DNA from 3 places in the Cupriavidus sp. SIMBA_020 genome. Region 2 is predicted to be linked to each of the others. Evidence: riboswitches for the same ligand, from Rfam matches in the RefSeq annotation. Region 2 holds a riboswitch; each other region holds the start of a gene.
What was found. Region 2 has a riboswitch for cobalamin ahead of SB751_RS05765 (TonB-dependent receptor plug domain-containing protein). Riboswitches for the same ligand answer to the same signal wherever they lie in the genome.
Positions count from the first base shown of each region.

Region 1: linked by a shared signal. The riboswitch ahead of SB751_RS12810 (TonB-dependent receptor) and the one ahead of SB751_RS05765 (TonB-dependent receptor plug domain-containing protein) in region 2 are both predicted to bind cobalamin.
Region 3: linked by a shared signal. The riboswitch ahead of SB751_RS08920 (HoxN/HupN/NixA family nickel/cobalt transporter) and the one ahead of SB751_RS05765 (TonB-dependent receptor plug domain-containing protein) in region 2 are both predicted to bind cobalamin.

Region 1 covers NZ_JAWRWU010000005.1:313,333-323,138, reverse strand. The annotation lists gene SB751_RS12840 (cupin domain-containing protein) at 23-385, opposite strand; gene SB751_RS12835 (zinc-binding alcohol dehydrogenase family protein) at 382-1,359, opposite strand; gene SB751_RS12830 (3-keto-5-aminohexanoate cleavage protein) at 1,396-2,280, opposite strand; gene SB751_RS12825 (SDR family NAD(P)-dependent oxidoreductase) at 2,320-3,069, opposite strand; gene SB751_RS12820 (intradiol ring-cleavage dioxygenase) at 3,102-4,040, opposite strand; gene SB751_RS12815 (PepSY domain-containing protein) at 4,211-5,659, opposite strand; gene SB751_RS12810 (TonB-dependent receptor) at 5,669-7,768, opposite strand; cobalamin riboswitch at 7,912-8,153, opposite strand; gene SB751_RS12805 (GH36-type glycosyl hydrolase domain-containing protein) at 8,195-9,806, opposite strand, start outside.
Region 2 covers NZ_JAWRWU010000002.1:340,706-350,511, reverse strand. The annotation lists gene cobD (threonine-phosphate decarboxylase CobD) at 1-95, shown strand, start outside; gene SB751_RS05800 (cobalamin-binding protein) at 97-999, shown strand; gene SB751_RS05795 (histidine phosphatase family protein) at 1,016-1,612, opposite strand; gene SB751_RS05790 (adenosylcobinamide-GDP ribazoletransferase) at 1,597-2,373, opposite strand; gene cobT (nicotinate-nucleotide--dimethylbenzimidazole phosphoribosyltransferase) at 2,396-3,460, opposite strand; gene cobO (cob(I)yrinic acid a,c-diamide adenosyltransferase) at 3,480-4,121, opposite strand; gene SB751_RS05775 (ABC transporter ATP-binding protein) at 4,122-4,937, opposite strand; gene SB751_RS05770 (FecCD family ABC transporter permease) at 4,934-5,941, opposite strand; gene SB751_RS05765 (TonB-dependent receptor plug domain-containing protein) at 5,978-7,924, opposite strand; cobalamin riboswitch at 8,002-8,265, opposite strand; gene SB751_RS05760 (hypothetical protein) at 8,468-8,803, shown strand; gene SB751_RS05755 (cell division protein ZapA) at 8,800-9,138, shown strand; RNA gene ssrS (6S RNA) at 9,463-9,678, shown strand; gene SB751_RS05745 (EVE domain-containing protein) at 9,791-9,806, shown strand, end outside.
Region 3 covers NZ_JAWRWU010000003.1:448,088-457,893, forward strand. The annotation lists gene SB751_RS08895 (esterase/lipase family protein) at 1-158, shown strand, start outside; gene SB751_RS08900 (T6SS immunity protein Tli4 family protein) at 260-1,222, shown strand; gene SB751_RS08905 (T6SS immunity protein Tli4 family protein) at 1,335-2,306, shown strand; gene SB751_RS08910 (T6SS immunity protein Tli4 family protein) at 2,317-3,390, shown strand; gene SB751_RS08915 (T6SS immunity protein Tli4 family protein) at 3,404-4,450, shown strand; gene SB751_RS08920 (HoxN/HupN/NixA family nickel/cobalt transporter) at 4,447-5,583, opposite strand; cobalamin riboswitch at 5,618-5,875, opposite strand; gene clsB (cardiolipin synthase ClsB) at 6,082-7,332, shown strand; gene SB751_RS08930 (lysylphosphatidylglycerol synthase domain-containing protein) at 7,329-8,294, shown strand; gene SB751_RS08935 (PIG-L deacetylase family protein) at 8,305-9,054, shown strand; gene SB751_RS08940 (hypothetical protein) at 9,106-9,243, opposite strand; gene SB751_RS08945 (tripartite tricarboxylate transporter substrate binding protein) at 9,525-9,806, shown strand, end outside.

The sequences.
Region 1 (9,806 bases), on a different contig from region 2:
TTGCAGCAGAGCAACAAAAAAATCAGGGCTTGGCGGTGGCCGTGGTCGTGGCCGGATAGGGCATGGCCAGCAGCAGCATCGCGGGCCGGTTGGAGGAATTGCTCACCTGCCGTGCCTCCCCGGGCGCCAGCCGAACGGAATCGAACTGCCCGAGCGTCACGGACTCATCCGGCGTGCGGATGCAGACCTCGCCCTCCAGCACGACGTAGTGCTTCTCCATCGGCGAGGCGTCGAGCGAGGTATGGCCGCCCGGCTGGATGATCGACACACCCAGCCACAGGGCGTCGGAGGGGCCCGCCTCGTGGCCTTGCAGACGCAGGCAGTGCATGCCTTCATGATTGGCGGGATGGTAGGCCCGCGCCTGTGCGAATCGGGTCGTATTCATGGCGTCAGCACCACGCGCTCGGTGGCGCCTTGCAGCACGGCGCGATAGGCGTCCCGTGCATTGGACAGCGCGTACGTGTAGTCCGGAAGCACCGGGAACGCCTTCAGGGCGCCTGATGTGAACATCGGCGCCAGCGCATCGAGGATCTTTGCGCCGGCTTCGCTGTCCATGGCAAGCGTATCGACGCCCACGTAAGTGTGCTGGCCACGGTAGAACGCGAAGATGTCGAACGGCACCGGCTTTTCAATCGTGGAGATGAAGACCTGCGTGGCGCCAATCGCCATGGCCAGATTCGCCTGCTCGAAATAGGGGCTGCCCACCGTGTTGTAGACGATATCCGCACCATGCCCGCCGGTTTCCTCCCGCACGACGGCGGAGAGCGTCTCCCGGCTGGCATCGATCATGCGCACCGTTCCGCTGGCGTGACCACGGTAGGGCTCGGCACCGCGCTCCACGGCGAACACGCGTGCGCCCAGTGCGGTCGCGATCTGGATCGTGGCCTGGCCTACCTTGCCATTGCCGCCGCAAACGAGCACCGTGCTGCCGGCGCCCGGCATGCCGGCGCGGCGCAAGCCCTCATACGCGGTGATGAACGGCACCCCGACGGCACCGGCTTCCAGCAGCGACAGCGTCGCCGGCTTCTCGCGCACTGCGTCCACGCCAATACGCAGATACTTGCCATGCGTGCCGTCGCGACGAATGCCAAGCTCGCCGCCACTGCCCCAGACCTGCCGGCCGATCCACTGCGAGGGGCCGTCGATCACGACGCCTGCGTAGTCGCGCCCCGGCGTGCGCGGCCATACGGCATGCGGCATCATGCCGAGCGTCGCCTTCACGTCGCTGGGGTTCACGCCCGCGCTGGCGACTTCGATGATGCACTGGCCCGTGCCGGCCTCGGGACGCGGCATGCCGGTCAATGCGAGTTCGAGCGTGTCGATACTGGAGGCTTTCTGATGAACCTGGATGGTATTCATGGTGATATCGAATGCGGTGTGCGATGAATGAAAATGTCAGGCGTTGCGCAGGCCCAGCACGGTGCGGGCCTCCGATGACGAAGCGATGTCTCCTCCCAGCGACTTGACGATGTCGCGCGCCTTGGCCACCAGCGCAGCATTGTTCGGGGCGAGTACGCCCTTCTCCAGATAGATGTTGTCTTCGAGTCCTACCCGCACATGGCCGCCCGCGAGCCAGGCCTGGGCGACGATCGGGAACTCGGCGCGGCCAATGCCGAATGCGGACCAGTGCGCACCCTGCGGCAGCATACTGCGGGCGTAGAAGATGGTCTCCGGGCTCGGGGCGAATCCGTACTTCACGCCCAGCACGAAGGTCCACAGGCCGGGGCCGTCCAGCACCCCCTCGCGCATGAAATCGAGCGCCATGTTCAGGTCACCGGAATCGAAGATCTCCAGCTCCGGCATCACGCCTGCGCTGCGGATGACGCCTGCCATCTTGCGCACGTTGGCGGGCGTATTGATGACAACGTCGCCGCCCGAGTTCATCGTATTCAGATCGAGGGAACAGACATCGGGTCGCAGCGCCGCGATATGTTCCACCCGCTTGAGCGGATGCAATAACGTGGTACCAGGGGCCGCCACGCGTGGCTCGTCTTCATCGGGCACAAAGCGTCCGCCGGGCCCCGTGGTCAGGTTGATGATCAGGCTGCGGTGCTTCGCGCGAATCCTGTCGATGACATCGGCGTAGTAGTCGAGCGACATCGACGGCCGGCCCGTTTCCGGATCTCGCACATGGATATGGGCGGCTGCGGCGCCGGCTTCCGCCGCTTCGAGCGCGGCATCGGCAATCTGGGCGGGCGTGACGGGAAGCCCCGGATGCTGTTCAGGCGTGACGATGTTGCCGGTCACAGCACAGGTGATGATCGTCTTGCGTGCGTGCATGGTCAGTTGAGCGAGGGATGGGAAAAGAAGATCAGGAGCTCAGCCGAGCTGGCGGCCACCGTCGACGACGATGGTGGTGCCTGTGGCAAAGCGCAGCGAGGTGGCGCACGCGATGATGGCGTCCGCCACGTCCTGTGCTTGGCCGATACGGCGCAGCGGCGTGGTGCTCGCCGCGCGGTCATTGAAGCTGCTGTCGCGGCCCGGCACGAAGCCCGTGTCGACGACGCCCGGAGAGACGTTGAGCACTCGGATGGCCGGTGCCAATGCGCGACCGAGCGACATCGCCATGACATCCAGCCCGGCCTTTACGGCGCAGTACGCCACGTTGCTGCCCTGTCCGGTGCGCCCCGCAATGGATCCCACGTTGACGACCAGGCCGTCGCCATTGGCGCGCAGCAACGGCGCGAACGCCCGAATTGCCGCGAACTGGCCGCGCCAGTTAATGGCGAACATCTCGTCGATCAGGGCATCGTCTAGGGCGTCTAGATCCCCATGCGGAATTGCACGCGTGAAGCCTGACGTGTTGACGAGAATATCCGCGCGGCCATAGTGGTGATGCACGTCGTCGGCAAGCTGACGCAATGTGGCGCTGTCGCCGACTTCCGCGCGTGCCGCCAGATGGTTGCCCGCTGGCAACGCGTTCACGGCACTTGCCGTGCGGTCCGCATCGCGCCCGGTCAGCACGACACTGGCGCCGATATCGGCCAGCGCCCTGCCCGTGGCGAAGCCGATGCCGCCAGTGCCGCCGATAATCACGGCAACCTTGCCGGAGAGAGGGGAAGGAGTCATGGTCTGGTGATGAGTGGAAGAGGATTGGATCGTCAGTCGATGGGCGGCTTCGGGAAGGTTTGCTCCCCGGGTTCGAGCGCGAAATCGAACGCCATGGTGTAGAACGGCGCCGGCAGGTCGCCCCAGGGGCTGCGGCCAGCTTCAACCAGCCGGAACGCGCCCACGAGCTGGCGGTGCACGCCGAACGTGACATCGGTTTCGAGGATGTCGGAATCATCGGCAAACACCTGCGTCACCAGCGTGCGATAGCCTGGTGCGGCCACGATGAAATGAATATGCGCGGGACGGTAGGGATGCCGGTTCTGGGCGGCCAGCAGCTTGCCTACAGGGCCGCCCGTGGGCACGGGATAGCCCGCGGGCCGCACTGTACGGAAGTAATAGCCGCCATCGGCATGGGTGTGGAACAGGCCGCGCAAGTTGCGGTCGGGCTGTTTCGGGTCCTGGTTGTCATAGAGGCCAACCGGCGACGCTTGCCAGACCTCCACGACCGCACCCGGTATCGGCGCGCCATCGGTACCGCGAACCGTGCCACTGACGAACAGCGGCAATCCCGGTGCGTCATCTTGCACCACGCAGTCGCCGCACGCGTAATGCGGCGCATGGGCGCGATAGAACGGCCCCAGCAATGCGCCGGGCGTGCGCCCTTCGCTCGTGCCGTTGTTCATGGTGGTGACCAGCGTGGACAGGCCAAGCACATCGGCCGCAAGCACAACTTCGTTATTCGTGGCGTGTGTGGCGTGCCCAAGCGCGGCGATAAACTCGAGCCCCATCTCGAACTCCTCGTCGGTCGGCCGGACTTCGCGCAGGAAGTCGTGCAGGTGCTTGACCAGCGCTGCCATCACCGTGCGCAGGCGGGGGTCTTCCGTCTGCGCCATCGCCCGCCTGACCACTTCCGTGACTGACCATTCGTTCTCGATCAGGCTCGATGCGCTGACAGGCTTCTGGGCTGGGTTGGACTGTGGTGTTTCCATACCGTCTCCTTTATGCAAACGTTTGCATTATGCGCGATTCCAAGCGCGTGGCAAGCCGCGTGGGGCGTGCAGGAGTTAGGCGAAAATCACTTCACGTCGGAAAAACCAGGCGAATCAAGAGGATAGAGAACCGATCCGTGGTAACCCTAGCTTGTGGACGGATTATCCCGTCAGCGTCGCAGCCGCCTCCAGCCCACCACGACCCCGCTGACCGACATCACCAGCCCTGCCATCGAAAGCACCCACATCACCACATCCCACGCCAGGCGCTGCTGCGTGAGCGAAGCGAAGTCATAGCAGTGTGCAGCATTGAACACCCAGCGGTAGAGGCGGCGGCTATCGTCACTCCGGCCAATGACCTGACCCGTCGATGGATCGACATAGGCCCAGGTGTGGTCGGCGTCGTCGAAGGTCAACCGCAATACGGGCAACCTGCGCGCGTTGTGGTGGCTATACCAGTAGGTATCGGCGTCCGTTTGCAGGAAGCTGGCCACGACCTTGGCGTCTGGCATCAGGGTGCCGGCAGTTCGCGTCAGCATGGCCCGGTCCCAGTGCACCGGCGCACCGCTGCGCGGATCGAGGACCGTGATCTCGCCCTGGCCAGAGGCCACCTGCAACGCGGGGACGTTGCCCACCCAGGTCATGCGGATCTCCCGGGCGCCGCCGTCTGCCAGCATGCCGAGCCAGTCCGGCGCGGGGAACGAGGCCCTGGCATGCCCGGCGTAGCGCTGCAAGGCCGCGCCGTCGAAGCCGCGCCCGTTGAACCACTGGTTCGGATTGACGGAGAGCCATCCCGAGATCAGCCAACCCAGCAGGAACAACGCGCCGGCAAGCCCGGCCACGTGATGCCACGCCATCCAGCCATGGTATGGCGATACACCCGCCATGCTGCCGTGCGCGAAGCGCCGCCGCACGCGCAGCCGCAGCCAGCCGATCCAGACGCCGGTGATGGCCACCACCACACAGGGACCGGACGTCCACAACACAACCTGGCGCCACAGCGGCGGGTCCTTGCGGATTGGCGTGAAATACAACCAGTGCGGCACCGCGCCGAGCCAGTTCCAGAACCGCTCGGTGCGATGGGTATCGCGCATGACCTCGCCGGTCTTGGCCGAGACATATAGCTCGGTGCCGCGTCCATCATCGATGGCGATGCGGTGCAGCGGGCGCCACGCGTTGAGGCCGTTCGGCACGGTCCACTGGTCGCGTTCGGCGGTCTCGATCCAGCGCGCGGGCTTGCCGGCGAACCGCTGGGCAGTGCCCTGCGCCGTGGCCGCATCGACGGCCCCGATGACGCGACCATCAGTTGCCGCCACGGTATGAGGTCGCCCCTTGTCATCGACCATGCGATAAACGGGCAGGTCACCCGCCATCTCAAGCCGCAGGCTGCGCGGGAAACTGGACAGCCCGGCCGCCGCCATGGCGGCATCCGGCGTCGTAGCCACCGCGCGCACATCAAGCGGCGGCAGGCCAGCCAGCCGCTCCGCCTCGGTCAGCACGGGAAAGCCGATGTACATCATCACCAGCCCCGAGCCGAACCACATCGCGATCAACAGGCAGCCGGCGATCCCCATCCAGCGATGGATCAGGTAGAGCCAGCGCCGCACCTTGCGCCACATTTCCCGGCCTCAGAAATAGAAGTTGGCCGACAGTTCCGCCGAGCGTGGTCGGCCCAGCAACCATTGCTGGCCTCCGTTCGAGACCGATTCGGCATAGTCCTTGTTGAACAGGTTGTAGACGCGCAGCGTCAGCGCCGCCTGCTTCGAGACGCGCCACGACAGGGCCGTATCGACCGTCGTATAGCTCGGCACGCGCACGCGGTTGGCCGTGTCCGCGTAACGCCCGCCGACATAGCGCAGGCCCGCGCCGAACGTCCATTGCGCGATGAAGTTCCACGTCAGCCAGGCATTGGCGGCCTGCTGCGGCACGCTGGTCGGCACGTTGCCGGCACGGGAGACCAGCACGCCGCCCACCGATTCGTTGAAGTCGTCATAGCGCGCGCGCAGCACGGTACCGTTGACGTCGAACCGCAGCCCGCGCAGCACCTCCACGCTGGCCGATGCCTCCAGCCCGCGCGACGACTGCTCGCCCACCTGCTGCGTGATCGTCGGGTTGACGGGATCGCGCGAGAGCAGGTCGTTCTTGCGGATCTCGTAGGCCGCGAAGGTCCATTCGCCGCGATTGCCCCAGAACGCCTGCTTCACGCCCACTTCCACCTGCTTGCCAGTGGCGAGGTTGAAATTGCGCTGGGCGTCGGAGGTGGTGATCAGCGCCCCCAACGGGTCGGTGGCCGTGGCGTACTGGGCATAGACGGCCAGGCTCGGGCTGAACTGGTAGACAGTGCCCACGCGCCATGTGGTGTTGGCAAAGGTCTTGTCCCAGGCCGAACCGGCCACCAGGTCAATGCGCGTCAGGTCGGCATGGTCGAAACGCACGCCGCCGATCACCGACCACTGCGGCGTGAAGGCGATACGGTGCTCGCCGAACAGCGCGTACTGCGTGGTGTTGCTGCGGAAGCGTGGCGACGTGACGATGCCCGGCGGGCTGAAGAACAGGCCCGGATCGAAATCGCGCGCCGGCACGGTGGACGTGCCGCCGTAGGGCGAGTTGTTCGAGTGGGTGAAGTGGATCTTGTTGACGTCAAAGCCGACCGTCGTGGTGTTGTCGAGCCCGAACAGCTTGCTGCGCACCGTCAGGTCGGCGCGGTTGCCCACCTGCTCCTGGTCGTGCAGGATCTCCAGATAGTCCCCGCGCCGCACCTGCGAGGTGGCCGGCAGAAAGGTATAGGTCTCGCTGTTCCGCCAGTGGCGGTGGCTGGTCAGGTAATAGAACTGGTTGCGCACCGTCACCCGGTCATTCGGCGTCCATTCGGCATTCAGGCGCGTCCAGCGGTCGCGATAGCTGATCTCGGCATCGCCAACGTTGTAGTTCTTCTTGCGCAGCGAGCGGTCCAGGCTGCCATTGACCAGCGGCGTGCCGAGGTATTGCTGCGGATGCTGGGTGCCGTCGTCATAGGACAGCGTCAGGTTGAAGTCTGGATTCACGTCCAGCCGCACCGACGCCGACACCATCAGGTTGTTGGCATCGCCCCGATCCACCCAGCCAGCCGTCCGGTTGTAGGCCGTGGCAAAGCGGTACGACAGGTTGTCGTTGACCTTGCCGCCACTGTCGAAGGCCACGCGCGCGGTCTTCTCCGTGCCGCCCGTGATCTGGAGTTCGTTCTCGATCGGGCCGCGGATCGGCTTCTTCTGCACCACGTTCACCACGCCGCCGATGGCCCCCTCGCCATACATGACCGATGCGGGGCCGCGCAGCACCTCGATGCGGTCTACCGACCACGTATCGAACGGGAAGGTCACCGTGCCGGAGGCCACGTACATGCGCGTGCCGTCCAGCAGCTGCATGACCGAGCCCTGGCCGGCGAAGCCGCGCGCGGTCAGCGCGGTGCCGCCGTTGCCCGGGGACGGATTGCCGGTGATGCCGGTGGCGCGGGTCACCGCCTCGCGCACGCTCTGGTCGCCCCGCGCGCGGATGGTCTCGCCGTCGAGCACTTCTACGCTGGCCGGTGTCTCCAGCGGCGTCAGACCCATTCGGCTGCCCGTGTACTCGGGTTTCGAGAGCGCCATGCCGGGATAGGCGGCGTCGCTGACAACCACCGGCGGCAGTGACCTGTCATGCGATTCGGAGGTTTCCTGGGCGAATGCGCAGGGAAGATTCAGGCCGGCCATGGCACCGAGCGACACAGCCAGGACACGTGGCCGACGCCCCCGTGCGGAACGTGACGAAGGCTGGGCCGGACGCGGGCGGCCAGCGGAATGCGCGAACATGTTGTATTTCATCGTGAAGCCGGACGACCCCGCCCGTGCAAGAGATTTCGATGATGACAACAGGCCGGTATCCGGGCTGACAGGTGGGAGCGTGCGCACCCGGGAATCCGTCGCCTTCCCACGCCATGAACATCGCGCAGTGGCCGCCGATCCGATGGATTGGCATGACAGTTCCCGAACCTGCTTACCGTTGCGGGGGCAGCACAGGCTTGGTCGCGGCTGGGCGACGCACCTGTTTCCCGTTTAACCCACGAAAATCGCGGGCACCTGCAATCACGGTCGGCACCAGGAAAGTGCCGCAGTGTGCATTCTACGCGTAAGCGGGGGTCAGGCAGCGAGACGCAGAACCAGACGATGCTCCCCGTCCTCAACACGCACGCGCACCGCGCCGTTGACACAGGGGACGGACAAGTCATCGAGCATCGCGGTACACACCGCATCGCCGGCCCCCCCCCGCTCGACGCGAATGTCGAAATGGGCGGCACCGAGCGTGACGGTGGCCTGGAACCCCGGCCAGCTTGCCGGAATCCGTGGCGCAACAAGCAGCCAGGCACCCTCCCGCCGGATGCCGAGGATGCCTTCGATGCCTGCCCGCACCATCCATCCCGCCGCCCCGGTGTACCACGTCCAGCCGCCGCGGCCGACGTGGGGGGCCACCGAATAGACGTCGGCCGCCACCACATAGGGCTCCACCTTGTAGCGATCCGCCGCCGCCGGCGTCAGCGCGTGGTGGATGGGGTTGAGCATCGAGAACAGTTCGACGGCAGTGTCCGCGTCGCCCAGTTCCGCAAAGGCCAGCATGCTCCACATCGCGGCGTGACTGTACTGGCCGCCGTTCTCCCGGACACCGGGCGGGTAGGCCTTGAGATAGCCGGGGTCATCCACGCCGCTGTCGAACGGCGGCGAGAACAGCAGCACGAGCCCTTCCTTGCGGCGAACAAGCAGACGGTCGAGCGACGCCATCGCCATCGTGCTTCGGGCAGGGTCGCCCACGCCAGACAGCACTGACCAGGACTGGGCGATGGCATCGATCTGGCAGGCCTCGCTGTGCGTCGAGCCCAGCAGCGTGCCGTCATCGTAGGTGGCCCGGCGGTACCACGCGCCATCCCAGCCATGCCGCTCCAGCGCCTCGCGCAATGCCAGGCCATGCGCGCGCCAGTTGGCGGCGCGGACGGTATCGCGCGAGTCCGCCAGCGGGGCGAACAATGCAAGGGTGCGGGCGAGAAGCCATCCCAGCCAGACGCTCTCCCCCTTGCCGCGAGCGCCCACCAGGTTCATCCCGTCGTTCCAGTCACCACCGCCGATCAACGGCAGGCCGTGTTCACCCGTCAGGCCGATGCAACGGTCGATGCCGCGCGCACAGTGCTCGAACAGCGATGCGCTGACCTCAGCCACCATGGGTTGGAAGAACAGGTCGTGGTCCCCGGCAGCGAGCGTCGGCCCGTCGAGAAAGGGGATGCACTCGTCAAGCACCCCGGCGTCATCCGCAGCCATCACATAGGTCGCCGTGGCGAACGCCAGCCAGACGCAATCGTCCGAAATCCGCGTGCGCACGCCCTGCCCTGAGTGTGGCAGCCACCAGTGCTGAACGTCGCCCGGCTCGAACTGCCGCGCGGCGGCGCGCAGCAGATGGCGCCGCGTCTCGGCGGGGCGGGCGAAGGTGAGCGCCATGGTGTCCTGCAACTGGTCGCGAAACCCGTAGGCACCGCTGGCCTGATAGAACGCCGAGCGGGCCCGGATGCGACAGGCAAGCGTCTGGTAGAGCAGCCAGCCATTGAGCATGATGTCCATCGCGCGGTCCGGGGTCCTGACCTGAACGGCGCCTAGCAGATCCGTCCATTGCGCCGTCACGGCCGCGAGCACGCCGTCGAGGTCCGCACCGCGATAGCGGGCGATCATGGTACGGGCCTCATCGGCGCTGGCGCATTGCCCGAGCAGC
Region 2 (9,806 bases):
CCAGCCTGCGCCTGGGCCTGCCGCCCGATAACGAACCCTGCTGGCGCCGGCTGGACCGCGCGCTGGCCGACGCCACCTCCTCTCTCGCCCCCTGACATGACGAAGTCCATCGCCGCGCTGACCACCCTGGTTGCCGCGCTACTGACCTGCCCCGCCCACGCGGCCATCTCCGTGATCGACGATGCCGGCAACACCGTGACGCTGGCCCAGCCCGCGCGCCGCATCGTCTCGCTGGCCCCGCATGTGACGGAGCTGCTCTACGCAGCCGGCGGCGGCGACCGCATCGTCGGCACGGTCTCGTACAGCGACTACCCCCCGCAGGCGCGCGACCTGCCGCGCGTGGGCGACAACAAGGCGCTGGACCTCGAACGAATTGCCGCGCTGAAGCCGGACCTGATCGTGGTCTGGCGCCACGGCAACGCGCAGAAGCAGACCGACCGCCTGCGCGCGCTCGGCCTGCCGCTGTTCTACAGCGAGCCGCGCAAGCTCGAATCGATCCCGGAAAACCTTGAGAAGCTGGGCAAGCTGATGGATACCGGCCCGGTGGCCACGCGCGCCGCCGCGGACTTCCGCCAGCAGGTGGAGACGCTGCGCAAGACCTACGCCAACCGGCCGCCGGTGACGGTCTTCTATCAGGTCTGGCAGCAGCCGCTGATGACGCTGAACGGCCAGCACATGGTCAGCGACATGCTGGCGCTGTGCGGCGGGCGCAACCTGTTCGGGAACGAGCCGCCGCTGGTGCCGACCGTGTCCGTGGAAGCGGTGGTGGCCGGCAACCCCGAGGCGATGATGACGGCGGGCATCGGCGCCACGCGGCCGGACAAGCCGCTGGCGGATTTCTCGATGTGGGAAAAATGGAAGTCGGTGACGGCGGTGGCGCGCAACAACCTGTTCATCATCGACGGTGACCTGGTCAACCGCGCCGGCCCGCGCGTGGTGCAGGGCGCGGCGGAGATCTGCAAGGATCTCGATATCGCGCGCTCGCGCCGGCCGTCCTGATCCTCGTTGATTCGAACTAGTTCGACAGCCGGTTCCACCAGCTAAGCCGGGCGCCCATGCCATCCGCACCCTCCAGATGGAAGCGGCACGTGGCGCCAAAGCCCAGTTCCCACGCCAGCGTGCGCGCCAGCGGCAGGCCCAGCCAGTGCGCGGCCAGCATGCGGATGGGGCCGGCGTGGGTCACCACCCACAGGCAGCCGCCGGCGTCGGCCGGCAGCGAACCGGCCCAGTCCACCACACGCGCCATGACCTGCGCGGCGCTCTCGCCGCCGTGGGGGCGCGCCGCCATCAGGTTCGCTGCCCAGTGGTCGAGATCGGCGCGGTCGATGGTCGCCCACTCCCGCCCTTCCCACTGGCCGAAGTCCAGCTCGCGCAGGCGCGGTTCGATTTCCAGGTCGATGCGGGTGTCGATGCCGTGGGACAAGGCTGTCGCCGTGTCGCGCGCGCGGGCCGCCGGGCTGGTCAGGATGCGGTCCGGCCGCAGGCCGTCCAGCGTGGCGACGATCCGCTCGGCGGGCGGCGAGACGGGCAGCGCCAGCGCGAGGTCCAGCGCGCCGTAGCAGATGCCCGGCGCCACTTCCGGCCGGGCGTGGCGGATCAGGACCACGTCCATGCGGCCGCCACGAGGTAGATCGACAGTTCGCCGCATTGCTGCGCCATGCCGAGGCAATCGCCGGTGTAGCCGCCCAGCCGGCGCACGAAGTACGCGCCCAGCGCGGCGCGCACCCCTACCAGCACGACGATGGCCACGCCCGCGAACATCGGCCCGAGCAGCACCAGCGGCGCCACGCCGCAGACCAGCGCGAACAGCAGGCCGGCCCCGGCCAGCCGCTGTGCCACCGGCTTGGCCTTGCCTTCGGCGCGCACATAGTCGTGCGTGGCGAGGAAGGAGATCGCCATCGCCCGGCTCGCGCCATGGCCGGCTACCAGCACCGCCAGCAGCACGGCCAGCCCGCCCGCGTCGCCCGTGGCCAGCAGCAGCTGCCACTTGAGCAGCAGCGCCATGACGATGGCGATGGCCCCGAACGCGCCCACGCGCGAGTCGTGCATGATGGCCAGCACGTCCTCGCGCCGGTAGCCGCCGCCGAAGGCATCCACGCAATCGGCCAGGCCATCCTCATGGAACGCACCGGTCAGCAGCAGCGTGGCGATCATGCCCAGCGCCACGGCCACGGGGGCGCTCCACAAGGCCAGCGCGCCCCAGGTGACCAGCGCGCCGGCCACGCCCACCAGCAGCCCCACCAGCGGAAAGTAGCGCGCCGCCGCGTTGAGGAAGTGCGGCTGGAAACCGACCCAGCCGGCCAGCCGCTGCGGCAGCGGCACGCGCGTGAAGTAGCCGAGGGCGGTCAGGAAGAAGCGCAGTTCGTCGGCCATGGTCGGGTTTTCCGGGGTCCGATCAGGCCGCGCCGGGGCTCACGCCGGCACCGCTGAACGTCGCCATTTCCTTGAGAAACGCCGCCGCCGAAGCCACCAGCGGCCATGCCAGCGCCGCGCCGGTGCCTTCGCCCAGGCGCAGGTTCAGGGCCAGCAGCGGCTCGGCGCCGAATTCGGCCAGCAGGGCCTTGTGGCCGCGCTCATCGGAACAATGCGAGAACACGCAGTACTGGAGCACGGTCGGGTCGATCCGCGCCGCCACCAGCAGCGCGGCGGAGGCGATGAAGCCATCGACCAGAATCACCATGCGGCAGGCGGCGGCAGCCAGGTAGGCGCCCGTCATCGCCGCGATCTCGTAGCCGCCGAAGGTGGCCAGCACGTCCAGCGGCGCGGTGACTTCGGCATGGCGGGCCAGCGCGCGCTCGAGGATCTCGCGCTTGCGGGCCACGCCGGCCTCGTCCAGCCCGGTGCCGCGCCCGGCGCAGTCGGCCAGCGGCAGGCCGGTCAGCCGGCTCATCAGGCAGGCGGCGGCGGAGGTGTTGGCGATCCCCATCTCGCCGAAGCCGATCACATTGGTGCCCTGCTCCGCATGGCGCAGCACGCGCGCCATGCCGGCCTGGATGGCCGCGCCCGCCTGCGCCGGCGTCATCGCGGCTTCCTCGACGAAATTGCGCGTGCCATCGGCCACACGGCAGTTGACCAGCCCCGGCGCGGCCGGCAGCGGCGCGCGCACGCCGGCATCCACCACTTCCAGCACCATGCCGTGCTGGCGCGTGAAGACGTTGATCGCCGCGCCGCCGCCGAGGAAGTTCAGCACCATCTGGGCCGTGACTTCAGGCGGGAAGGCGCTCACGCCGGCATCGGCCACGCCATGGTCGCCGGCAAACACGATGATGGTCGGGCGGGTCAGCACCGGCTGGGTCTCGCCCCGGATCAGGCCGATCTGCATCGCCAGCGACTCCAGCCGGCCCAGCGAGCCGGGCGGCTTGGTCTTGTCGTCGATGGCGGCCTGGAGCGCGGCGCGCAGCGAGTCATCGAGCGGGGCGATCGGGGGGCGTTGCAGGGGGGTGTCGGTGAAGGTGGACATCGATATTTCCGCAGTGTCTTTACATTTCCACGCCGCGCTGGGCCTTGATGCCCTGCTGGAACGCGTGCTTGACCGGGGTCATCTCGGTCACGGTGTCGGCGGCCTCGACCAGCGCGGGCGGCGCGCCGCGGCCGGTGATGACCACGTGCTGCATCGGCGGACGGGCGCGCAGGTCGGCGATGACCTGCTCCACGTCGAGGTAATGCAGCTTCAGCGCGATATTCAGTTCGTCGAACAGGACCAACCCGATGGCGGGATCCCGCAGCATGCGCCGGGCGATGTCCCAGGCGGCCTCGGCCTTGGCCACGTCGCGTGCGCGGTCCTGGGTCTCCCAGGTGTAGCCCTCGCCCATCACGTGGAACTCACATTCTTCCGAAAAACGCTGGAGGAACATCTCCTCGCCGCTCGGGATGGCGCCCTTGATGAACTGGACCACGCCCGTACGCATGCCGTGCCCCATCGCGCGCACGACCATGCCGAAACCCGAGCTGGACTTGCCCTTGCCGTTGCCGGTGGTGATCACGATCACGCCGCGCTCGGTCTGCGCGGCGGAGATCTTGGCATCCACCACCTCCTTCTTGCGCGCCATGCGGGCCTTGTGGCGGGCGTCACGGCCATCGTCTTCCGAGGTGTCCGGCGTGTTGTTGTCGATATCGCTCATTTACGAATTTCCAGTCGTCCCATTCGGAATCAGCGCGGTATAGAGGCCGTCGCTGACGCTGACAATGGGGGTGCGCAGCGCCCGGGAGCACTGCGCGGGGGTGAGGACATCCGGCGCGGGGCCATGCAGCGCCTGGCCGTCTTCGGACATCAGCAGCGCATGCGTGGCGTAGCGGCGCGCCAGGTTGAGATCGTGCAGGATCACGATGGCCGCGTGGCGGCCCGCCGTGGTCAGGCGGCGCAGCAGTTCCAGCACGAGGATCTGGTGGCGCAGGTCGAGGTGAGCCACCGGTTCGTCCAGCAGCAGCAGCGGCGCCTGCTGGGCCATGGCGGCAGCCAGCGACACGCGCTGGCGCTCGCCGCCGGAGAGCGTGAGGACGTCGCGCGTGGTCAGGGCGTCGAGGTCGAGTTCGGTCATGACGTCGCGCACCACGCGGTCGTCATCGCCCTGGCCCCAGCCCCAGCCGCTCATGTGCGGATGGCGTCCCACGCGCACGGCGTCCTGCACGGCCATCGAGAAGGTGTCATGCACGGCCTGCGGCAGGTAGGCCCGCTGGCGCGCGAGCGCGGCCGGCGCGGCGCGGGTGACCGGGGTGCCGTCGATGCGGACCTCGCCGCCATCGGGCGCGCGCAGGCCGGCGAGCACGCCCATCAGCGTGGACTTGCCCACGCCATTCGGGCCGACCACGCACCAGAACTCGCCCGGCGCGATGGCCATCGACAGATGCTCCACCAGCACGCGCGACCCGGTGCGCAGGGCGACGTCGCGCAGGTGCAGGCTGGGACAGGGCGCAAGCGGCGTAGACCAGTGGTTCATCGCGGCCTCCGCAGCAGCAGGTAGAGGAAGGTCGGCACGCCGAGCAGCGCGGTAATCACACCCACCGGCAGTTGGGTCGGGGCGATCACGGTACGGGCGATCAGATCCGCCGCCATCAGCAATGTGCCGCCCAGCAGCACCGACGCCGGCAGCAGCAGCCGCTGGTCGTTGCCCCAGGCCAGCCGCACCATGTGCGGTACAACCAGGCCGACAAAGCCGATCGACCCGGCGGTGGTGATCGCCGCCGCAATGGCGAACGAGGCGATCAGGAACGTGGCCAGCCGCACCCGGCCCACCTGCACGCCCAGCGATTGCGCCACGGTCTCGCCGAGCAGCATCACGTTGAGCGAGCGCGCCATCGGCATGGCCAGCGCCAGCGCCACGGCCAGCGTGGCCAGCGCGGCGCCGTAGCTGGCGGTGCCGCCGAGGTCGCCGGTCAGCCAGAACAGCATGCCGCGCAGCCGCGACTCCGGCGCGATGGCCAGGATCAGCGTGATCAGCGCGCCCCAGCCGGCGGCCAGGATCACGCCGGTCAGCAGCAGGCGGGCGCCCGCCTCGTGGTGGCCGCCCTGCACGCGCGGGTGGAGCAGGTCCCGGCGCGCCAGCGAGGCCACCAGCACCATCGACAGCAGCGCCCCGCCGGCGGCGCCCGCCTGCACGGTCCACAGCGGCAGCATCAGCAGCATCGCCAGCAACGCGCCGGTGGCGGCGCCGCCCGAGACGCCTAGTACATAGGGCTCGGCCAGCGGGTTGCGCAGCAGCACCTGCATCAGCGCGCCGGAGAGCGCCAGCAGGCCACCGCACGCGAACGCGGCGACGGCGCGGGGGAGTCGTAATTCCCTGACAATGGCGCCGGCCATGCCGGCATCGGTGGCGCTCAGGGCCTGCCAGAGCTGCGCGGCATCGAGCGACACGCTGCCCAGCGCCAGCGACAGCCCGAACACGGCCAGCCCCGCCAGGGCGAGGACCAGCCAGACGGCCAGCGCGCGGCGCGCCTCAGCCATGGCGGGCACCGTCCCCGCGCGGCGCCTTGCCGGGCCTCATTTCTGGCGCCATCCCAGCGTGACGAACCCCGCCCGGCCCTGCGTGGCGTACGGATAGGCGAGCTGGTAGTTCTTGTCGAACAGGTTTTCCACGCGGGCGGCGACGAACCATTGCTTGTCGATGTTGTAGCGGGCGGTGAGGTTCAAGATACCGTATCCGCCCAGCCGGCGCGAGCCATTGTCCATCCGCGACGACGACACCAGCCACTCGCCCCCGAATCGGAAATCGCCGAAATTCCGGCCGACATCGACCGACGCATGGCGGCGCGCGCGGCGCAGCAGCTGGGTGCCGTTGGTTTCATCGACCGGATTCTGGAAGGTCACGCTGGCGCCGACATCCGTGCCGAGCAGGTTGGCGCGCCAGGACGCCTCCACCCCCTGCACCTTGGCCTTGTTGACGTTCTGCGCCAGGAACAACCCGCTGGCCTGCTGCGTGGAGACGATCAGGTCGTTGTAGCGGGTCTCGAACGCGGTCACGCGCAGCAGCCCGGTGGCGGCGGTTTCCACCTGCACGCCCAGTTCGGCCGACTTGGCGCGCTCGGGCTGGAGGTTCGGCTGGCCGAAGTTCGGGTAATAGAGTTCGTTGAAGGTCGGCGCCCGGAAAGCGTTGCTGACGTTGGCGATCAGCTTGACCGCCTGGGTCAGGTGGAAGCCATAGCCGGCGAAGAAGCTGCCCTGGTTGCCGAAGTCCGAATAATGGTCGTTGCGCGCGTTCAGCTGCAGCTGGTGGCGGCCGATCTTGCCTTCGTAGCCGCCGTAGACCGAGAACACATTGCGCGTGGGGGCGTTGTAGGCGCTGGACGACAGTTCCTGCTGGAGGTAGTCGGTGCCGAACAGCAGCGTGTGGTCAGGCGTCAGCGCGTACTCGTTCTGCCAGTTGAACTGGCGGGAACGGGTGCTGAACAGGCTGTCGAACAGGCCGTTCTTGCTGGTTTCGGCGCGGTCCTCGCTCTGGGCGACCTTGAAATGGGTGCGCCAGTCGGGCAGCAGCCTGCCGTTGACGAAGGCGGACAGCGTGTACAGCTCGCTATCCATGCGCAGGTCGTCGGTCGGCTTGCCGCTGGCGCTGTCGTACGAGAGCTGGCTGTTGGCGTAGTACGCGGCCACGCCGGCGTCCCAGTCCTGGCTGAACTTGTGCTTCACCTGGCCGGAGACGCTCTTGTTCTCGTACGGGTTGTCGGCCGGGTTCGGGCCGATGCCCTGCCGGGCGCGCGTGGGGTTGTCGCGATTCCATGCCGCGGCGTCGATCGACGAATAGCCGTCGGTCTTGAAGATCGAACCGGTGACGTTGAACGAGGTATCGCCCACCTGCCCGCCATAGCCGACGGTGCCCTGGCGCGTGTTGTTGCTGCCGTACCCCACCGAAGCATTGGCCGCCGGGGCCTGGCCGGCGCCGCTCTTGGTGAAGATCTGCACCACGCCGCCGATGGCGTCGGAGCCATACAGGGCCGAGACGTTGCCGCGCACCACCTCGATATGGTCGATCTGGTCCGGCAGGATATTGGCGAGCTGCGCGGTGCCGCCGCTGGCGCCGGCAATGCGCACGCCATCCACCAGGATCAGCACCTGGTTGGAATTGGCGCCGCGCATGAACAGCGTGGTGTTGGCGCCCATGCCGCCCGTGGTGGCAAATTCCACGCCCGCCTGGCCGCGCAGCAGCGAGCGCAGGTCCGGCGCCTGGGCATTGACGATGTCTTCCTGGGTGACCACCGTGGTGTGCGGCAGCGCCTCGGTCACGGCCTGCGCGGTGCGCGAGGCGGTGACGACGACCGGGGCGAGCGTCTGGCCGGGGGCGGTGTCGCTGGCCTCCGGCGCGGTTTGCGCGTGGACCATGGCGGGCAGGGAAACGGACGAGAAAACAGCGATGGCCGCCAGGATGGCGGGCACGAGCGGGCGGACCGGCGGCTGTGTCGCGGCGGTCGGCCTGTGGAGCGAGGAACGCATGTTGCTGGATGGATGGAAGCACGGCCGGGCCCGTTCCCCCGCGGGCCATATGGCGAAGTGGCGCGCCGCCGTGTGGAGCGGTGCGCCCGCGTTCAGGCCGGTATCCGGGCTGACGACATCAGGCCGGCCGCCTTCCCGATCGGTGGATCCCCGTCACATGGCGGGGTGGATCAGTGGCATGCTGGCAGGCCCTTGCGCGGCGCATGGCGCGTGCGCGGTCGCTTACCGTTGCGGGGGCAGCACAGGTTGGCCCAGCGCGCGGCGCGCCCCGGACTCCCTGTTTCCCGTTGAACTGCGGCCCTGTGGGCAGGGTCGCGAGCACCTGGAACGTGCGCGAGTGTAGGCAGTTTCACCGGGGCCGTCAATCTGGCGGACGTGGTGCGGAACCGTCCACTCCGGGGCCGGTTACCCGCATGTTGCGTGACGATCGATGCAACTTCCTGGCGACGCTGCAGTCAGAAACGTCTCGTTGACAACGTGGCCGATCCGGCATCGGCTAGAATCCCGAAACCTGACCCACAATCCATCGGACAGACAGGCACTATGCTCAACGAACTCGAACAACTGGCCGCCAAGATCGGGCGCGTGCTGCATCATGCAGACACCCTGGCGGCGGAAAACCAGCGGCTGCGCGCGGAGATCGACCGCCTGCGGGCCGAGGCGAGCCAGTTGCGCACGGACCGCGAAGCCATGGCGGCCGACCGCGAACTGCTCAATATCAAGATCGAGGAAGCCCAGCTGCGCATCCAGTCGATCCTGGACAAGCTGCCCACGGCCAGCGATGCGCGCCAGCTCGATTTGCTGGGTGAAGGCGCCCCGGCCACCGGCACCGACCCCGATGCCAGCGGCGCGCACCCCGCCCCCGGAGAACACGCATGAGCAACAAGCAAGTCGAAGTGAACATCGCGGGGCAGCCCTACCGCTTCGCCATCGCGCCGGACAATGAAGCCGCGCTGCTGGAAGCCGTGGCGCTGGTGGACAACCAGATGAACAAGCTCAAGGGCAACGTCTCCGCCAAGGGCGTGGAGCGCGTGGCCGTGATGGCCGCCATCAGCATTGCCTCGGACCTGCTGGCCATGCGCCGCAAGCAGGAAGAGGACGGGCAGATTCCCGTGGACGCCGTGCGGGCCCGCATCCGCGAGCTGAACGAGCGCGCCGACGAGGCACTGCGGCAGTACGCGCACGTGGGCACCGACCCCCGCGCGCAGGGCTGACATCGACATCGGCCGAATCTGGCCGGACTTGAAATCACACCGCATCGGCCGCACATGACAGGCATGTGAAGCCGATGGCGCAATGTCGGATCTGGCCGATGTCCGGTGTTGAAAATGTAACGATGCAACATGCCGAACTTGGTATGCCTGACGACGCGGTGTATAGTGTAGCCAGACTGCACAAACGCCTTACCGGTGCAGCATACAGGTCAGGTTATCGCGCCCGACCGCCGTTTTCATCCCATCCTGTTTCGAAACGGCAAACGTCTGACATCACCCCAGCTGCTCGCAGCATAAGGTGAATATAAAGTCAGACGTTTGACAGTTTCCCTGCCTGGTTCGTGAGGGTCATAACTCCTTGAACCGATATGCATTGCATGGTGCGGGATTATGTCGTGTGGGCGAGCGCGTCACCGCATTCATAGTCTGGGTTCGCCTGGACTCCCTGAGTGGGTGATGTACCCAAAATACGACTTCCGCAGCCACTCTGAACCTCACTTGGGTTCAGGATGCCGACCCAGCGGCCGAGGCGGGGACCCCTCAGAAGGCGGTGGTTTTCAGAACCACCGCCTTTTTTTATTGACCGACGGACACTGGTACCGTGACGCCACCCGCCGCCAAACCGGGCCAACGCGCCCCGCAGTACTGGCTGATGAAGTCCGAGCCGG
Region 3 (9,806 bases), on a different contig from region 2:
GCGCAGCGCCACGAGAGAAAGCGAAGGTCTGCCTGGCTTACCGTGGGATCGAGCATGAAGCCGTGTACAAGGTCTGGCCACTCCGGCTATTCACGGTCTGGTCCATTGTCAAGATCACGGATGCCGTGAAAGACACTTCCATGGCCTATTGCAAATGAAGCGCCTCTCATCGCTGCTTATCGTGATCCATGCGCTTGTGCTCCCGGCTTGTGGGAAGACCCCTCCATTGACGCCTCAGGAACAACAGACCGTGAATGCCATGACTTCCAATTTGACCCCGCGTTGTGTGGGACGCCATCTTATCGATCTGCCTGCAGGCATGACCGTCGAAGGCTCGGCCATCGTGGAAGACGCACGGGTCAAGACGAAGATGATGTCCCTCGATGCATTTAATAAGGAGATCTCTGCGCGCGAAGCCGAACTCAAGGCGGTGAAGAGCATGGATGCGCATCCTTTTCTCTATCTCAACGTGCCCGCGTGGGATGAGCACTCCCGCTACTTCATGCACCGGGGTTCGGAACGCAGCCACATCGCAAACCGGATTCTGGAAGGCTATCGTTGGGAGAATGGGGTTCGCGTCAAAGTCACGCTGGAGGCGTCAGATTTCAGCAGCCCCGATCAGGCGGATGACCCGATCGTGCAGCGCATGGACATCAAGAACGATGTTCCCCCGAAGGCCAACCATGTCTTTGAACTGCTTACGAACTTTCGCGGCCGCGCCGAGAACGAGATTCCAACGGAGCCGGGATTGTGCCTGCCGTACGGTCTGATTCTGGGCAAGGCGCGAGAAGGTGAGCGCGTGACTGGGATTTTCACTCTTGCAAGCCACGAGGATGTCGACTTCACACTTGTGACGGATTCAGGTCTCGCTGCAGTAGGTTCGCTATTGCAGCGGCATCGGCAGATTGAGGACGCGTTGTCGCAGATCAAGGGCGGGCGAACGGTGCGTAAAGGGAAGGTCGCTTTGACCGGCGTTGACGCCGAGGAATGGCTGTTGGCAGGCCCAAGACCCACCACGGAAGTGCATGGGCATCTCTTCACCCTGGAAGGGAACGCCCTCGCGGACGATGTGTTGGCACCTTTCGTACGGCTCGATATGGAGACAGCGAATCCGCTTCCGGACTATCGTCCGCTCGAACGTGCATCGCTGACCGACGGCGAGGCCCTCGCGGTTTGGGACGCCATCTCCCGAACCCTGCGGCCCCGGCCGAACGCCTTCTGAGCGCGCAGTGATGATGAAACGATATGTGGTGATCAGCGCGATCCTGGGCGCATCGCTTGTGCTACCGGCTTGTGGGAAGACCCCTCCATTGACGCCTCAGGAACAACAGACCGTGAATGCCCTGATTTCCAATTTGACCCCGCGTTGTGAGGGACGCCATCTTATCGATTTGCCCGCCGGCGTGACGGTCAAAGGGTCCGCCACTGTGGAAAGCGCACGGCTCGAGACGAAGATCATGCCCCTCGATGCATTCAACGAGGAGATATCCGCGCGCGAAGCGGAACTCAAGGCGGTGAAGAGCATGGATGCGCATCCATTTCTTTATCTCAATGTGCCCGCGTGGGATGAGCACTCCCGCTACTTCATGCACCGGGGTTCGGAACACAGTCACATCGCAATCCGGAAACTCGAAGGCTATCGTTGGGAGAATGGAGTTCGCGTCAAGGTCACGCTGGACGCGTCCGATTTCACCAGCCCCGATCTGGCGGATAACCCGATCGTGCAGCGCATGGAAATCAAGAACAGTGTGCCGCGAAAGGCCAACCATGTCTTTGAACTGCTCACGAATTTTCGCGGCCGGGCCGATGACGAGATTCCAACGGAGCCTGGATTATGTCTCCCTCGCGGATACATCCGCGGCAAGGCGCGCGAGGAGGAACGCACAAAGTCGAGGTTCCGTCTTGCAAGCCATGAGGATCTCGGTTTCACCATTCTGACGGACTCAAGTGTCGTTGAAAGGGACTCGCTTCTGCAGAGGCATCGTCAGATCGAGCAGGCGTTGTCGCAGGTCGAGGGCGGGCGAACGGTTCGTAAAGGAAAGGTCGCATTGACCGGCGTCGACGCAGAAGAATGGCTGTTGGAAGGCCCAAGACCCACCACGGAAGTGCACGGGCACCTCTTTGCGCTGGAGGGGAACGCGCTCGCGGACGATGTACTGACGCCTTTCGTGCGGCTCGAAATGGATACAGCGAATCCGCTTCCGGACTATCGTCCGCTCGAACGCGCATCGCTGACCGACGCCGAGGCCCTCGCGGTCTGGGACGCCATCTCCCGAACCCTGCGGCCCCGACCGAATGCCTTCTGAGCGCGCCGCGATGATGAAACGATATGTGGTGATCAGCGCGATCCTGGGCGCATCGCTGGCGCTACCGGCTTGTGGGAAGACCCCTCCATTGGCGCCTCAGGAACAACAGACCGTGAATGCCATGACTTCCAATTTGACCCCGCGTTGTGTGGGACGCCATCTTATCGATTTGCCTGCTGACGCGACGGTCGGGGGCGTCGTCACCTTGCAGGACGCATTGATCGAGACAGAAATCATGTCCATCGACGCATTCAACAAGGAAATATCGGAGCGGGAAACGGAACTCAAGGCGGTAAAGAGCATTGACGCTCACCCATTCCTCTATCTGAATGTACCCGCGTGGGACGAGCATTCCCGCTACTTCATGCACCGGGGCTCGGAATACAGCCACATCGCAAACCGGATTCTGGAAGGCTATCGTTGGGAGAATGGGGTTCGCGTCAAGGTCACGCTGGAGGCGTCAGATTTCAGCAGCCCCGATCAGGCGGATGACCCGATCGTGCAGCGTATGGATGTCAAGAACAGTGTGCCGACAAAGGCCAATCATGTCTTTGAACTGCTCACGAATTTCCGGGGCCGCGGCGAGAACGAGATTCCATCGGAGCCGGGATTGTGCTTGCCGGACGGTCTGATTCTCGGAAAAGCGAAAGAGGACGAACGCGTGACTGCGATGTTCAACGTCGCAAGCCATGAGGACGTCGAATTCACACTTGTGACGGATTCGGATCTCGTTGAAAGGAGTTCGCTATTGCAGAGGCATCGCCAGATCGAGGACGCATTGTCGCAGATCGAGGGGGGGCGAACGGTTCGAAAAGGCAAGGTTGCTTTGGCCGGCGTTGACGCCGAGGAATGGCTGTTGGCAGGCCCGAGACCCACCACGGAAGTGCATGGGCATCTCTTCAGCCTGGAAGGCAACGCGCTTGAGAACGATGTGCTGGCGCCTTTCGTAGGGCTCGATATGGAGACAGCGGTCCCGCTCCCGGACGATCGCGGGCTAGAGCGCGCATCGCTGACGGACGCCGAAGCCCTCGCGGTCTGGGACGCCATCTCCCGAACCCTGCGGCCCCGGCCCAATGGCTTCTGACAGCGGAGGGTCTGTGAAAGCGCATGCCGCGGCAGCCCTCACGCTCTGCGCGACCCTGATGCTCGGGGCCTGCGGCAGGGCGCCCAAGATGTCCCCGCCGGAACAACAGGCCGTCGATGCGCTGACCCACAATCTGATCCCCCATTGCGTGGGTCGCTACCTGCTGGAGATGCCGCCGGGCATGGCGATGCTCGGTTCGACAAAGATTCGCGGCATCATGATTGGGACAGAAGTCATGTCCCTCGGCGCCTTCCAGAATGAGATCGAGAAGCGGGGCGCCCAACTCAAGGCAGTCAAGAGCGTCGATGCTGAACCGTTCCTGTACAAGAACACCACATCCCAGGACGGGCAGCCGGGCTATTTCATGCACCGAGGCGCGGTAGACGCCGATCCGGCCAGGCGGGTGCTGGAAGGGTATCGCTGGGAGAATGGCGCCCGCATCCGGATCGAGCGCGAGGCCTGGGACTTCACCGAGCCGGACCAGTCCGCGAACCCACTGGTTGGCAACGTGACGGTCAAGAACAATGTTCCCCAGCGCGCCGTTGAAGTGCTGAACATGCTGGATAGCTTCCGGGGCCTGGCCGCCGGTCGCCTTCCCACAAAGCCCGCGCTCTGTGTTCCCCATGGCTATCTGCTGGGCAAATCCAAGCCGTACGAGTATGTCGATGTGCGCTTCGATCTGCCATCCCACACAGGGGTCTCGTTCCACATCCTCACCCATTCCAGCCTGCACGAGGCACCATCGCTGTTGCAGCGAGACGGTATTGACGCGGCGACGGGCGCGCCGGACGGGTGGCGCACGCTGCGAAAGGGTGTCGTCAAGCTGCCGATGGAGCTGGCCGAAGAATGGCTGATCGTTCGGCCGACGCGCGCGGAAGGGGAGCAGGAACATCTGTTCCGGCTGGAGATCGGCGCGACGGATGGCAGTCCGGACACGCCCTATTTTGCGCTGACGATGCGCAATCTCCCCTCAACGCCGGCCGCTTTCACCGAAGCCCAGGCACTGGCCCTCTGGGACGCCGTATCGAAAACCCTCCGCCCCCGCCCGAATGCCTTCTAGCCAACCTTCACGTCGATCTTGTCATACCCCTTGATCCGATACACCGCCATGGACACCAGCCAGCTCACCACGAACACGCCGATGATCACGTAGCCGAGCATGCCGAACTGCTCGCCGATGCCGGTGATCCAGTCCCACGGCTGGCCGGTCAGCTCCAGCTTGCGCGCGATCAGTGACAGCGCCTGGATGCCGCCGATCACCACCGCCACGAGGATCGAGACCAGCGTGATGGTCATGTTGTAGTACAGCTTGCGGATGGGGCGCGTGAAGGCCCAACCGTAGGCGCGCAGCATCAGCACGCCGTCTGTGGTATCGACCAGCGACATGCCGACCGTGAACAGCACCGGAAAGACCATCACGCTCCAGTACGAGATGCCCTGCGCCGCCTGCCCGGCTGCGATGCCGAACAGCGCCACCTCCGTGGCGGTGTCGAAGCCGATGCCGAACAGGAAGCCCATCGGATACAGGTGCCAGCTGCGCGAGGTCATGCGGAACAGCGGGCGGAACAGCCGCGCCACCACGCCGTGGCCGGACAGCATCAGGTCCAGGTCCTGGGCGGCGAGGGTGCCGCCGCGCCGGACCTTGCGGAAGGCGCGCCACACCGAGCGCAGGATCAACAGGTTGAAGAAGGCCAGCAGGAACAGGAACGTGGCCGAGACGCTCGTGCCGATCAGCCCGCCCACGTCCTGCATCTCACCGAAGTGCGATTGCAGGAACACGGCGGCGAAGGCGACCCCGATGGACATCAGTGTCACCACCGACGAATGCCCGAGCGAGAAGAAGAAGCCCACGGAGATCGGATAGCGACCCTCCTGCATCAGCTTGCGCGTGACGTTGTCGATGGCCGCGATGTGGTCGGCATCCACGGCGTGGCGCAGCCCCAGCGTATAGGCCAGCACCGCCGACGCCATGAGGACCGGCTGGTGGCGGAACGCGATCCAGGCCCACAGCCATGCCACGACGTTGGCGAGGATCAGGAACGCGTAGAGCGCGGTGACCTTGCGCCGGCTGTCGGCGGGCTGGTCATCGAAAATGCTGGCGAGGAAGGCGAGAAAGGCGGCAGAGGCGCGCAGCCCGGTGACGGCGGCCGGGCGCGAGCGGCCATGGGAATGCGCAGACGGATGGTGTGTCATCGATAAGCCGGGCGACCCCGCCCGTGCAACAGGGGTGACGATGATGACCACAGGCCGGTATCCGGGCTTGCAGGGCGGGAGGCTGGCTCCCCGGTTTCGCCGCCTTCCCGCGCCTGCCGTGGCGGCGTGGCGCAGTGACTGCCGGTCCGTGGACCGGCATGGCGATTCCTGACCTGCTGACCGTTGCGGGGGCAGCACAGGCTTTGCCATCGGGCGGATCTCCCGGACCATGGCGCACCTGTTTCCCGTTTAACCCGCGCAAGGCGCGGGCACCTGCAATCGCTCGCGGCAGGCAAAACCTGTGCCGCAGGCGCGGATTCTACGGGTTGCGGCGCCGCATGGAAAGTGACGTCCCCTGCAGCGCCCAAATTGCAGCGGCAGGTAGGCGCGCCCGGTAATCGCTGCAACGATCTGGCCACTTTCGGGTGCGGAAGGCTTGTCTGGCAAGCCGCGACGCGCACTGGCGGCGGCAGGCACCGTTCGTGCTTGGTGCCAGAGATGGGCCCCACATGGACGACCGGAAACCAGCTCCGCCTACTCGAAAACGGGGAGGAATACTTCCCGCGGGTACTGGCGGCCATCGCAGGTGCGCAGCGGAGCGTGCTGCTGGAGACCTTCATCCTGTTTGATGACGAGGTCGGCCAGCCGCTGCGCGACGCGCTGATCGCGGCGGCGCGCCGGGGCGTCAGCGTGGCGTTGACTGTCGACGGCTTCGGCTCGGCCGATCTGTCGCCCGCGTTCCTTTCCGGGCTGGTGGAGGCGGGCGTGGTTGTCCGTCTGTTCTCGCCCCGCCGGCGGCTGGTCGGCATGCGTACCAACCTGTTCCGGCGCCTGCACCGCAAGCTTGTTGCCGTGGATGCCAGCGTGGCCTTCGTCGGCGGCATTAACGTCTCGGTACAGCACCTGATCGATTCCGGCCCGCTGGCCAAGCAGGACTACGCGGTCGAGGTACGCGGCCCCGCCGCACGCGAGATCCATGCGTTCCTGCTGGACGCCATCCACGCCAACTCACCGGGCCCGAAGGCACCGCCCCAGCGCCCGGCACGCCGGATGCGCGAGGCTGGCGCGCTGGCCGGCCCCGGCGCCGCGCTCCTTGTCACGCGCGACAACGACCGGCACCGCCGCGACATCGAGCGCCAATACCTGCTGGCCATCCGTGGTGCGGAGCGCGAGTTGATCATCGCCAACGCCTATTTCCTGCCCGGATACCGCTTGCTCCAGGCGATCTGCGATGCCGCCCGGCGCGGTGTGGACGTGCAGCTGATTGTCCAGGGCAACCCCGACATGATGTGGGTCAAGCGCACCGTGGACATGCTCTACGCCCACCTGCGCGAGGCGGGCGTGCGCATCTTCGAGTACTGCGAGCGGCCCTTGCACGGCAAGGTTGCCGTGGTCGACGACGACTGGGCGACGGTCGGCTCGAGCAATCTGGACCCGCTGAGCCTGTTCCTGAACCTCGAAGCCAACCTCATCATCCGCGACACAGCCTTTGCCGCCACACTGAAGCAAAACCTGCGCACGCGCATGGAAAGCAGCTGCCAGGAAGTGCCCGCCACGCCAGACGGCGCCCGCCCGCGCTGGCAGGGCCTGGCCACGGCACTGGTCTTCCACGCGCTGCGGCGCTTCCCGGCCTGGGCGGGATGGCTGCCGGCCCATACGCCGAAGCTGCTCACGCCGACGCTGGACGCGCCGCCGTCCGGCTGGCAAAGCGGCGTGGCCACGCCCCCGCGCGAACAGGACTGCCCATGACGATGATCGCCAAGGCGCGCCGGCGCATCCCCTGGAAAGCCGTCAAACGCGTGGCCGGCGTGGCGTTCGTCGTGCTGGTGGTGGTGCTGATCTTCCGCGCGCTGGGCGGCATCGACTGGGCCAAGGTGTGGCAGGGGTTGAAGGGCTACGATGCCCGCACGCTGCTGCCCGCCGCCGGGCTGGCGTGCCTGAGCTTCCTGCTCCACGCCTCGTTCGACCTGCTCGGCCGGCACTACACGCGTCACCACCTGTCGACGCTGCGCGTGATGCTGACCGCGTTCATCGCCTATATCTTCAACCTCAATATCGGCGCCGTGGTGGGCGGGCTCGGGGTACGGCTGCGGCTCTACTCGAAGGCCGAAGTCAGCGGCTCGCAGGTGGCCGGGGTCTACACCATCGCCATCGTCACGAACTGGACCGGCTACATGCTGATTGCCGGCATCGTCTTCAGCCTGTATCCGCCAGCGCTGCCGCCGGCCTGGGGCATCAGCGAGCTGGCACTGCGCGGCCTGGGCGTGCTGATGTTCCTTGCCGGGCTGGCCTACTGGCTGGCCTGCGCCAAGGCCACGCGGCGCCGCATCAAGATTCGCGGGCACGTGTTCAGCCTGCCCAGCCTGCGCTTCGCCCTGCTGCAAAGCGCGCTGTCCATCACCAACTGGATCACGCTCGCCGCCATCATCAACCTGCTGCTGCCGAAGGAGGTGAACCTGCCGGCGGTGCTGAGCGTGCTGCTGATTGGCAGCGTGGCGGGCGCGCTGGCGCATATCCCCGCCGGCCTGGGCGTGCTGGAGACGGTGTTCGTGCTGCTGCTGGGCAACCAGGTGCCCCAGCACACGCTGCTGGCGGCGCTGATCGTCTACCGCGCGCTGTACTACCTGATTCCGATGGTCTTTGCCTCTGCGCTGTATGCGTGGATGGAGATGCGGACTGGGCCTCCGCAGCCGAGGACGGACAGCGCCTAACCCTGACACCATGGATATACCTGCCTCGATCATCGTCATTTCCCCGCATCTGGACGATGCTGTGTTCAGTTGCGGCAACCTGATCGCCGCCAGCCACGCGGCAATGGTCGTGACCGTCTTTGCCGGCGAGCCTGCCCCGGCACCTGGCGCGCCGGAATGGGACCTCGCGGCCGGGTTTTCCAGCGGCGCCCAGGCGGTGCGGGCGCGCCGGCAGGAGGATGGCCGCGCCTTGCGGCGGCTCGGCGCCGAGCCGGTCTGGCTGGACTTCCTCGACGGCCAGTACGGCGGGCGCCGCACCGCGGTGGACATCGCCGTGCGGCTTGGCCGCCTGCTGTCCCTGCAGCGGCGCGCCACCATCGTCGCGCCGCTGGGGGTGTACCACCCCGACCACGTGCTCGTGAACGCCGCCTGCATGCTGCTGCGCGAAGCCGTGGCGGTGGACCATTCGGCGCTGGCCGTCGCCGACGACGAGGCCCCGGCCCCGGCCCCGGCCCCCCAGCAGTGGCTGTTCTACGAGGACGCCATCCACCGCCGCATGCCTGGCGCGTTGCAGAGCCGCCTGGCCGGCTGGTGGCAGGAGGGCCTGATCGCTGCCCCCGTGCACCTGCCGCTATCCCAGCCCCAGTACCAGTCCCGCAAGGCGCTTGCCGTGGAAGCCTACGAGAGCCAGTTGCGCCTGTTCAATGCGGAGCAACTGGCGGATATCAGTGTGCCGGAGCGTTACTGGACCCTCGATCCGCATCCGAAACCCGCACGGTGAGCGGTCCAGCCAGCGGTAGCCGTTACCCTTCCTTGTAAGGCTTACCCGGCCCTACCAGTACGTGGCGATGTAGGCCACGAGCATCAGCGCGATGCCCCCGAGGATGAGCGGATGGGTCCAGACCCGGCGCGGCTTGCCGCGCAAACGGTGCATTTTCTGCTGCTTGTCCTGCACGTCGCCATGAAGCATGGAATCTCCCAGGTGAGCGACCCATTCGGGCCCGGTCTCTGCCATGTGCAGATTGCGTGCCACCGGCCCGGGCGCCGGAGGCGGCCAGCCGGTCCTGCCGATAGGACCAGCTGGTCCCATTGAACCGTCCGGGCGGCTCCCCTAGAGTCAGTCTCCATAACACCGACACCCACCGGAGACAGGACGTGCACCCCAACCGACGACAATTCCTCGGCCAATTCCTCGGCCAATTCTTCGATCATTGCGCCGTGGCCGCCGTGGCCGCCGTGGCCGCCGTGGCAATGACTGCTTCCCCGCTGGCCATGGCGCAGGACAAGCCCATCACCATCGTCGTGGGCAGCCCGGCGGGCGGCACCACCGACGCGCTGGCCCGGCTGATCGCCCGGTCGATGGGGGACTCGCTCCATCGCACCGTAGTGGTGGACAACCGGCCCGGCGCGGGCGGCAATATCGCCGCGCAGTACGTGGCGCGCAGCACGCCGGACGGCAGTACGCTGCTGATGAGCTTCACCGGCCACACCATCAACGCCTCGCTCTACAAGAACCTGCCGTTCGATGCCGTA